2 regions of the Lysinibacillus sp. PWR01 genome follow, and region 1 is predicted to be linked to the other one. Evidence: riboswitches for the same ligand, from Rfam matches in the RefSeq annotation. Region 1 holds a riboswitch; the other holds the start of a gene.

The links. A riboswitch is a leader RNA that binds a small molecule or an ion and turns the genes downstream of it on or off. The one in region 1 is predicted to bind thiamine pyrophosphate.
Region 2: linked by a shared signal. The riboswitch ahead of ACEVFT_RS14925 (ABC transporter substrate-binding protein) and the one ahead of thiC (phosphomethylpyrimidine synthase ThiC) in region 1 are both predicted to bind thiamine pyrophosphate.

The regions. Positions count from the first base shown of each region.
Region 1 is NZ_JBHERJ010000104.1:12,610-18,437, reverse strand. It holds gene ACEVFT_RS24670 (methyl-accepting chemotaxis protein) at 1-989, shown strand, start outside; gene ACEVFT_RS24665 (AEC family transporter) at 1,102-2,031, shown strand; TPP riboswitch at 2,101-2,215, shown strand; gene thiC (phosphomethylpyrimidine synthase ThiC) at 2,356-4,134, shown strand; gene ACEVFT_RS24655 (catalase) at 4,256-5,761, opposite strand.
Region 2 is NZ_JBHERJ010000073.1:48,109-52,223, reverse strand. It holds gene ACEVFT_RS14935 (ABC transporter permease) at 1-71, opposite strand, end outside; gene ACEVFT_RS14930 (thiamine-binding protein) at 71-361, opposite strand; gene ACEVFT_RS14925 (ABC transporter substrate-binding protein) at 363-1,358, opposite strand; TPP riboswitch at 1,513-1,623, opposite strand; gene parC (DNA topoisomerase IV subunit A) at 1,744-4,115, opposite strand, start outside.

The DNA of each region.
Region 1 (5,828 bases):
CTGATGAAATTGGTGCAGTGGCGATTGCTTATAATAATATGCTAGATAAAACCAATAGTGCGATTCAATCCGTGCTTAATTCTACGATGTTATTGAACCAATCTTCTAATCAGGTACATGAGGCGTTTAATGAAGTAGTTGCTTCTAGTCAGGAGGTTTCTATAGCTATCAATGAAATTGCACAAGGAGCTTCGAAGCAATCAGAGGATACAGAAGAAACAAATTATCGAATGATGGATTTATCTGATCAAATTGATGCCATTACGGCTCTTTCCAACGAAATGGATGAGCTATCTCATAAAACAGGTGTAACGACAGAAAAAGGATTGCATGAAGTTGAAAGCTTACGGGAGCGTAATATGGAGACAAATGAGATGAATGGGCGTATCCAGCAGCAAATGGAATCATTGGCCTCTAATATTGCGAATATTAATCAGATTATTGCTTCAATCCAGAGCGTTACCGAGCAGACTAATCTGCTAGCTTTAAACGCAAGTATTGAGGCTGCACGTGCTGGTGAACATGGTAAAGGATTTGCGGTAGTTGCAGAGGAAGTTAGAAAGCTGGCGGAACAATCTAAGAATGAAACAGAAATTATCAAGAGTACAGTAGAAAGCATTCTTGAAAATTCTCAGCAAACGGTTGCAGTCATTGCATCTAATGCAGATTTAATGCACGCTCAAAATGAGTCAGTACAAAGCACGCAACTAGCATTTAAAGATAGCAGTGACTTGTCAGGTTCAATTGCGAATTCTATTAGTGAATTAATGAATAAACTATCTAGTATGTTAGAGCATAAAAATCAGGCAATCATGTCCATCCAAAGTATTTCGGCTATTTCAGAGCAAACAGCAGCTTCTGCAGAACAAGTAAGTGCTTCTGCTATGGATCAACAAGCAGAATTACAAAAAGTAGCAGAGTCTATTCAAAGTATGAACGATATTTCAAATGAGCTACAAGAAGTTGTAAATCGATTTAAGCTTGCTTAAAAGGAAAGGCTGCCTTCAATATAGAGGCAGTCTTTCTTTTATTGTGAAGGTAAGAGAAATTGACCTAAAAAGAATTCAGCACTACTATTAACACTGGAAGGGGGACATTGATATGATGTATCTCGGAATGATTTTCTTTCAAATTGTTGTACCTATTTTAGTGTTACTTGTAATAGGCGCTATACTACAAAAGAAATTTCGCTTTAACTTAAAAGCATTGTCTCAGCTTATTACATATTGCTTTATGCCAGCGGCTGTTTTTGTAAATTTATATGAAACACATGTAGAATTATCTGTTCTGGGAGAAGTCGGATTATTTATTGTGCTCTTTATCGGTAGTCAAATGATACTCAGTCATTTGATGGCGAAAGGGCTAGGTTTAGCCAAAACAGAGGCAGCAGTCTTTAAAAATAGTGTGGTGCTTATTAATTCTGGCAATTACGGTATTCCAGTGGCTCAAATGATTTTTGCCACGCAACCTATTGGCGTAGCCATTCAGGTCATGCTTGTAATCTTTCAAAATATGACTACTTATACATATGGTTTGTACAATTTAATTTCCTCTACGAAGTCGGGTATGACAATCATCAAAGATTTCTTTAAAATGCCCATTATTCATGCACTGATTATAGGCGTTGCTATGAACTATTTTGATATCGGTATACCGCAGTTTATCAAAATACCGGTAGAGCATGTGGCAGATGGATTTATTGCTGTGGCATTAATTACCTTGGGTGCGCAATTGTCACAACTTGAGATCAAATCAATGTTTAATAAAACGGTCTTTGTCAGCTGTTTTACACGATTAATTATTGGACCAGCTGTTGCATTAGTCATTATTTATGTATTGGGATTAGATGGAGTCGTCGCACAATCACTGTTTATAGCCAGTGCCTTTCCAACATCTCGTAATAGCTCTAGTCTAGCATTGGAATATGATGTAGAATCAGCAACAGCCGCGCAAGCTGTTTTATTTTCAACTATTGTGAGCTGTATAACCGTAACAATTGTGATTTATTTTGCAGAAGTATTATTTACCTAGTTAGTTGAAAGATAAAAAATATAACTTCCATCTCTTAGTAATATCTGCTACACTAGCATCAAACTAAATAGTATTAACTAGGGGAGTCTGATGAGTCAGGCTGAGAGGGAAACGCTTAGAGGTTTCTTGACCCTTTGGACCTGATCTGGCTCATACCAGCGTGGGAAAGTTAAGAAGCTATTGCAGAGTATGCAATTAATAGACCTTTACATTCATGGCCGGATCCAAATAATTATTTTGGATTCGGCTTTTATTTATTTGATTGTTGGGGTGAGCTAGATTCGGTCCTTGTATCAAAATATATTTAAGGGAGAGAAGTAGCTCATGTCAGCAATTAGTGAAAAGAATATTACGATTATGTCCAGCTTTGAAGGAAGCAAAAAAGTATATGTGGAAGGATCACGCCCCGATATTTTAGTACCTATGCGTGAAATCGCATTAAGTCCCACAACAGGAAGTTTTGGAAATGAAGAAAATGCACCTATTCGAGTATATGATACGAGTGGTCCTTACACAGATCCGGCCTATCAAGCGGATATTACAAAAGGTTTACCAGTTTTACGACGCACATGGATAGAAGAACGAGGGGATGTTGAAGAATATGAGGGGCGTACGATTAAACCAGAGGATAATGGTTTTCGTCGTGCAGATGACCCCCGTAATCATGAAAATGTCTTTCCTGAATTAGCAAGAAAGCCTTTACGTGCTAAAAAAGGTAAAAATGTAACACAGCTTCATTATGCGCGAAATGGCATTATAACACCTGAAATGGAGTTCGTAGCCATCCGTGAAAATATGGACCCTGAATTTGTTCGTTCAGAAATTGCAGCAGGGCGAGCTATTATGCCTTCTAATATCAATCACCCTGAGGCAGAGCCAATGATTATTGGCCGTAATTTCCATGTGAAAATCAATGCAAACATTGGGAATTCGGCGGTATCTTCGTCCATTGCAGAAGAAGTTGAGAAAATGACGTGGGCAACTCGATGGGGTGCAGATAATATTATGGATCTATCGACAGGTAAGCATATTCATACAACGAGAGAATGGATTATTCGAAATGCTGCAGTGCCAGTGGGAACTGTGCCAATTTATCAGGCTTTAGAGAAAGTGAATGGCATAGCAGAGGATTTAACATGGGAGGTATATCGTGATACCCTTATTGAACAAGCCGAGCAGGGTGTTGATTATTTCACCATTCATGCAGGTGTCCTTTTACGCTATGTACCGCTTACGGTAAATCGTGTAACAGGCATTGTATCTCGTGGGGGTTCTATAATGGCACAGTGGTGTTTATATCATCATCAAGAGAATTTTCTTTATACACACTTTGAGGAAATCTGTGAAATTATGAAAGCTTATGATGTTGCTTTTTCCTTAGGTGATGGTTTACGTCCAGGATCAATTGCAGATGCCAATGACGAGGCACAATTTGCAGAGCTTGAAACACTAGGTGAACTAACGCAAATTGCTTGGAAGCATGATGTTCAGGTGATGGTTGAAGGGCCAGGTCATGTACCGATGCATCTCATAAAAGAAAATATGGATAAGCAATTAGAGGTTTGTAAGGAAGCGCCCTTCTATACATTAGGCCCACTAACAACAGATATTGCTCCGGGTTATGATCATATTACCTCAGCCATTGGTGCAGCGATGATTGGCTGGTTTGGTACAGCGATGCTTTGTTATGTGACACCGAAAGAGCATCTTGGCTTACCGAATCGTGAGGACGTTCGCGTAGGTGTTATTACTTATAAAATTGCTGCACATGCTGCTGATTTAGCAAAAGGGCATCCTGGTGCACAACAACGAGACGATGCACTGTCTAAAGCACGTTTTGAATTCCGTTGGCGTGATCAATTCAATCTGTCATTAGATCCAGAACGCGCAGTGGAATATCATGATGAGACACTGCCAGCAGAGGGAGCAAAAACAGCGCACTTTTGTTCTATGTGCGGTCCTAAATTCTGTAGTATGAGAATTTCACAGGATATCCGTAATTATGCTAAAGAAAAGGATTTAAATACTACTGAAGCGATCCATCAAGGTATGAAGGATAAGGCGGAAGAGTTTAAAAAAGCAGGTAGTCAAATTTACCAATAATGAAAGAAAAGGCTTATGTCAAATTATAGACATAGGCCTTTTCTTAATCAAAAAACTCCATGTGAATGATGGATTCACATGGAGTAAAAGTTGGATTTGGATATCAATAATAAGTGGAATATTAAACGTTTGTTGGTTGTTTTACATATGGGTTTGTAAGGTCCATACCTTCTAATGAAAGACCCATCGCTTTTGCAACACCTTCACCGTATGCTGGATCAGCTAGATAGCAGTGAAGGATGTGACGACGCTTGATGAATTCTTCAACAGAAGCCATATCATTCGCTGTATTTTCAAATAGGCGTTGTTGCTCTTCCGCAGTCAATAGACGGAATAGTTTACCTGGTTGTTCAAAGTAATTATTATCGTCTTCACGGAAGTCATGAATACCTGCATGACCATCAATGCGTAATTCAGGCTCTTTATGGTCTAAGTTATGCTCCCATTCACCATAGCTATTTGGTTCATAGCCTAAAGTTGAACCAAGGTTGCCGTCAAAGCGCATTGCTCCATCGCGGTGGAAAGTACGGAATGGGCATTTTGGTGCGTTAACAGGAAGCATATAGTGGTTTACTCCTAAACGATAGCGTTGTGCATCCGCATAGGCAAAAATACGACCTTGTAACATTTTATCTGGTGAGAAGCTAATACCAGGGATGATGTTAGATGGTGCAAATGCAGCTTGTTCCACTTCTGCAAAGTAGTTGTCCGGGTTTTTATTTAACTCAAACTCACCTACAGGAATTAATGGGAAATCTTTTTTATACCATACTTTTGTTAAATCGAATGGGTTGTATGGTAGCTCACGAGCTTGCTCCTCTGTCATAACCTGAATATACATTTTCCATTTAGGGAAATCGCCTTTTTCGATGGCTTCATATAAATCACGTTGTGAAGATTCACGGTCTTGACCAATAATCTCATTCGCCTCGGCACCAGTTAAGTTTTTAATGCCTTGCTCTGTACGGAAGTGGAACTTAACCCAAACGCGCTCATTATCAGCATTGATAAAGCTATACGTATGAGATCCAAAACCGTGCATATTGCGGTAACCAGCTGGAATACCACGGTCAGACATAACAATTGTCACTTGATGAAGTGCTTCAGGTAATGAAGTCCAGAAATCCCAGTTAGAGTTGGCATTTTTCATATTTGTACGTGGGTCACGTTTTACCACGTGGTTTAAATCTGTAAAGTGTAATGGGTCACGGAAGAAGAATACAGGTGTATTATTCCCTACTAAATCCCAGTTCCCTTCTTCTGTATAGAATTTAAGGGCAAAGCCACGAATATCTCGCTCAGCATCTGCTGCGCCACGCTCACCAGCAACTGTAGAGAAACGTGCGAACATTTCTGTTTTCTTGCCAATCTCTGAGAAGATTTTCGCTTTTGTATATTGTGAAATATCATGCGTTACAGTAAAAGTACCAAATGCACCTGAGCCTTTTGCGTGCATACGACGTTCTGGAATTACTTCACGGTTGAAATTTGCTAATTTTTCAACTAACCATACATCTTGAAGTAAAAGAGGGCCGCGTGGACCTGCTGACATAGAGTCATGGTTACTTACTACTGGAGCACCACCTGCTGTTGTAAAACGACGGCTACGATCATTTGCGTTTGTCATATTAGTTTACCTCCTGAAAAAAATGTGAGTCAAACTCTTCATCTATAACTATAACAAATATAAAATA
Region 2 (4,115 bases), on a different contig from region 1:
ATTAGTTCCCATATGAATAAGAGGAAGGCGATAAAAATTATCGTCCTTCCCTTTTGCAATGCACGTTTCATTACTGATATTTCTCCGTTAATGTATCCATCGTAATACCCTTTGGCTGATATAAAATTTTCACTTGTGTAATAACATTAATGGCACCAAGCTCGATCATCTTCTCATTCATTTTTTCAATGATTTGGAGCAATGTAGAAAGCTCGCCTTCCATCGTTGTTTCCAATGGATGTACCTCATATTTCACGCCAGAAGCATCGATCACAGCAATCGCTGCATCCACATAAGGTATAACATCTTCATATTTCTCTGTCTTTGGTATGATTTGCACACTGATTAATGAATTTGCCATCTTAATTGGCCTCCTTTTTAGGTAAGAAATCATTTGTAAAGGCTTGTTTCGCATCAAACTCGCCCTCTAGTACATGATTGCTAGACATCCATTTTGCATAGTTTTCCCACACAGAAAGCTTTTGCTCTCCCCATTGCTTGGCATCATTCTGATATTTATCTGCCAGCCATTCCTGACTTTTATGCACTAGCTCTTTATCTAAATCAGGAGCCGCTTCGATTAACATATCAGCTGCTTCACTTGGGTTTTCTATTGCGTATTCATAGCCTTTTGATGTAGCTGCAACAAAGGCTTTGACAACATCAGGGTTGTCCTGTAGCATTTTTTCATTCGTAGCTAGAACAGGTGTATAGTAATCCAATTGATCACTATAATCCGTTAGATACAGCATATTAATCTTTTCCCCACGCAGCTCAGCTTCAATCCCAGTCCATGCATAATAAATCCAAGCAAAATCAATGTCTTTTTCCATCATTGTGAAGAAATCTAAATCCCCTGCATTGACGATATCTAGCTTATTGATATCTGCCTTTTCTGTTTGCATTAATGATTGGAGAACGGCTTGCTCTAATGGCGCACCCCAACCACCATAAGTTTTACCTTCAAAATCCTTTGGCGATGTAATGCCTTTTGATGCAATAGAAGCAAAGCCAGATGTATTATGCTGAATAATCGCTGCGATAGAGACCAGCGGCACATCTTGTACACGCGCCTGTGTAATGCCTTCCTGATAGCTCACGCCAAATTCTGCCTTTCCAGAAGCAACAAGCTGATCTGCGCCCGCCTCACCAGGCATAATTATCTCAACATCTAAGCCCTGTTCCTCAAAATAACCAAGTTTTTTTGCGACATACAGACCTGTATGATTCGTATTCGGTGTCCAATCCAGTACCACAGACACCTTTTTCAGCTTGTCAGTTGCCTGCTTGTCCTCCTTGTCACTACAGCCCACTAAAGTCAAAAGTGCTGCCAATAGAATAAATAACCATTTTTTCATGCGAAAGCCTCCCAGTTTGTAATATGAAAGTGTTCATGAATGAATGTTGTCACCAGAAGAAAGCGTATACAAGGTTTTCAAACTATTGCTTGAAAACATAAAAAAACGCCTAGGATTCCTCCCAGACGTATTACAATCATTCTTCAAAACTTTGCTTTTTTGAATAGATGTTCCCTACGCTGGTACGAGCCAAATCAGGTTCAAAGGGTCAGCGTCTATCGGACACAATCTCAGCTAGCAACTACTAGCCCCCCTACATTCTTTCGCTATGAACTTTTCGATGATTATTATACCCATAGTTACACTTAAATGACAAGGTGCTATTTTTGAATAGCGATTGTATTCAAGACAAAAGCCCAGCTCTCCTAAGAGACTGGGCATGATATTAGCTAGGTTTTTGTTCTTTTTTGGCTGTTAATACATGGGAAATCGCCCCATCTGTTGCAATATCCACTTTAAACGAACCGTTGGAATGGCGATCTGCACGAGACAATGCTTGTACAGCAATTACCTCTTGAACGCCTTTTTCGGTTTCAATCACAACCTGCTCCTCGTCTGTCGCTTGTATAACTGCTACAATTCGGTGAGGATTTGCTTTTAACTCTGTTAATACTTTTAGTCCGCGTTTTGCACGACTTGCTACTTCAACTTCAGCGACATTCATTTTCTTCACGGCTCCACGCTGTGTCACAATCACTACATATTGTGTAACATCAGGCTGTAGCACATTGACACCAACTAAGGCTTCTCCATCTTTTAGCGTGATCCCTTTCACACCGCCTGTTTTCACACCTGTAACGGGTAGTTCCTCCATCGGGAAACGAATCGCATAGGCTGTATCCGTTGTTAGCATCAGTTCTACATCATCCGTCACAAACGATGCATAGATCATCGCATCACCAGCCTTGACGTTCATCGTTTTAATTGGCTTTGAATAACGTGTTACCGCATAGTCTGCGAGTGGTGAGCGCTTAATTTGACCATCTTTTGTGGCTGTGAAGACATACGTATTGGGCTGTTCAAATGTTTCAAAGCCATAGACCGCAATAATCGATTCATCTTCCCCTGTTGGGACAATACTGGAAATATGCTGGCCCAGGTCCTTCCAGCGTATGTCAGGAAGCTCATGAACAGGTTGATAAATATAATTGCCACGATTTGTGAACAGCAATAGATGGTGCTGTGTATTTAAGTTTGCTTCATACAATAAATAATCCGAATCCTTCATGGCAAAATCTTGCCCGTTTGAAGCGGCATGAGAACGTGTCGATGTACGTTTAATATAACCGTCCTTCGTCACTGTCACGACAACCTCTTCACTTGGCACAAGGACATCTAATGTAATTTTAATTTCTTCAATTTCTTGCTCAATCTTCGAGCGACGTGGCTCTGTAAAGCGTTTCTTAATGTCTAGCAACTCTTGTTTAATAACACGTACTAGCTTGGCTTCACTTTGTAGAATGCCCTCTAGCTTGGCAATTAACTTATTTAATTCGTCCTGTTCCTGACGAAGCTCTGTAATATCCGTATTCGTTAAACGATATAATTGTAGGCTTACAATGGCCTCTGCTTGTACCTCTGTAAAATCAAACTTCGCTTGTAAATTAAGCTTCGCATCCTTCTTATCATTAGAAGAACGAATCGTCGCAATCACTTCATCTAAAATGGAAAGGGCTTTAATTAAGCCTTCTACAATATGAGAACGGTCCTTTGCCTTTTGTAAATCGTAAATGGAGCGGTTTGTCACTACTTCTTTTTGATGGGCGATATACGCGTCCAGCAATAATGGCAATGTCATCATCGTTGGGCGACGATTGTGGATGGCAATCATATTAAAATTATAAGCTACCTGTAAATCCGTTGTTTTAAACAAGTACTGTAAAATTCCTTGCCCTGGTACATCCTTTTTCAGCTCAATCACGACACGTAAGCCTGTACGGTCTGATTCATCTCGAATTTCCGCAATACCTTCTAGTCGTTTATCTACACGTTGCTCATCAATTTTTTTCACAAGATTCGCTTTATTTACATCGTATGGTAACTCCGTGATAACAATTTGCTCTTTACCACCCTTGATTGGTTCGACAACTGCTTGAGCACGGACAATGATTTTGCCGCGACCTGTTTCATACGCCTTTTTGATGCCGTCCACACCTTGAATGATACCACCAGTTGGGAAATCTGGCCCTTTAATCACCGTCATCAATTCATCTACACTAACATTAGGCTTGTCTAAGCGCATCAACACAGCATCCAGTACTTCATCTAAGGCATGTGGCGGAATATCCGTCGCATAACCAGCGGAAATCCCTGTAGAGCCGTTGACTAATAGGTTTGGAAAACGTGCTGGTAAAACGGTTGGCTCCATATCCTGGTCATCAAAATTCGGCACAAACTCGACCGTTTTCTTGCCAATATCTCGTAGCATTTCAGCGGCAATAGCAGATAGTCTCGCCTCTGTATAACGCATCGCAGCTGGTGGATCACCATCGACCGAGCCATTGTTCCCGTGCATCTCAATGAGCATATGACGCGCCTTCCAGTCCTGACTCATACGGACCATCGCCTCATACACAGAGCTATCGCCGTGCGGATGATAGTTACCGATTACGTTACCCACTGTTTTTGCGGATTTACGGAACGGTTTATCGTTTGTATTGCCTTCTGTAAACATCGCATATAAAATACGGCGCTGTACTGGTTTAAGACCGTCACGTGCATCAGGCAACGCGCGGTCTTGAATAATATATTTACTAT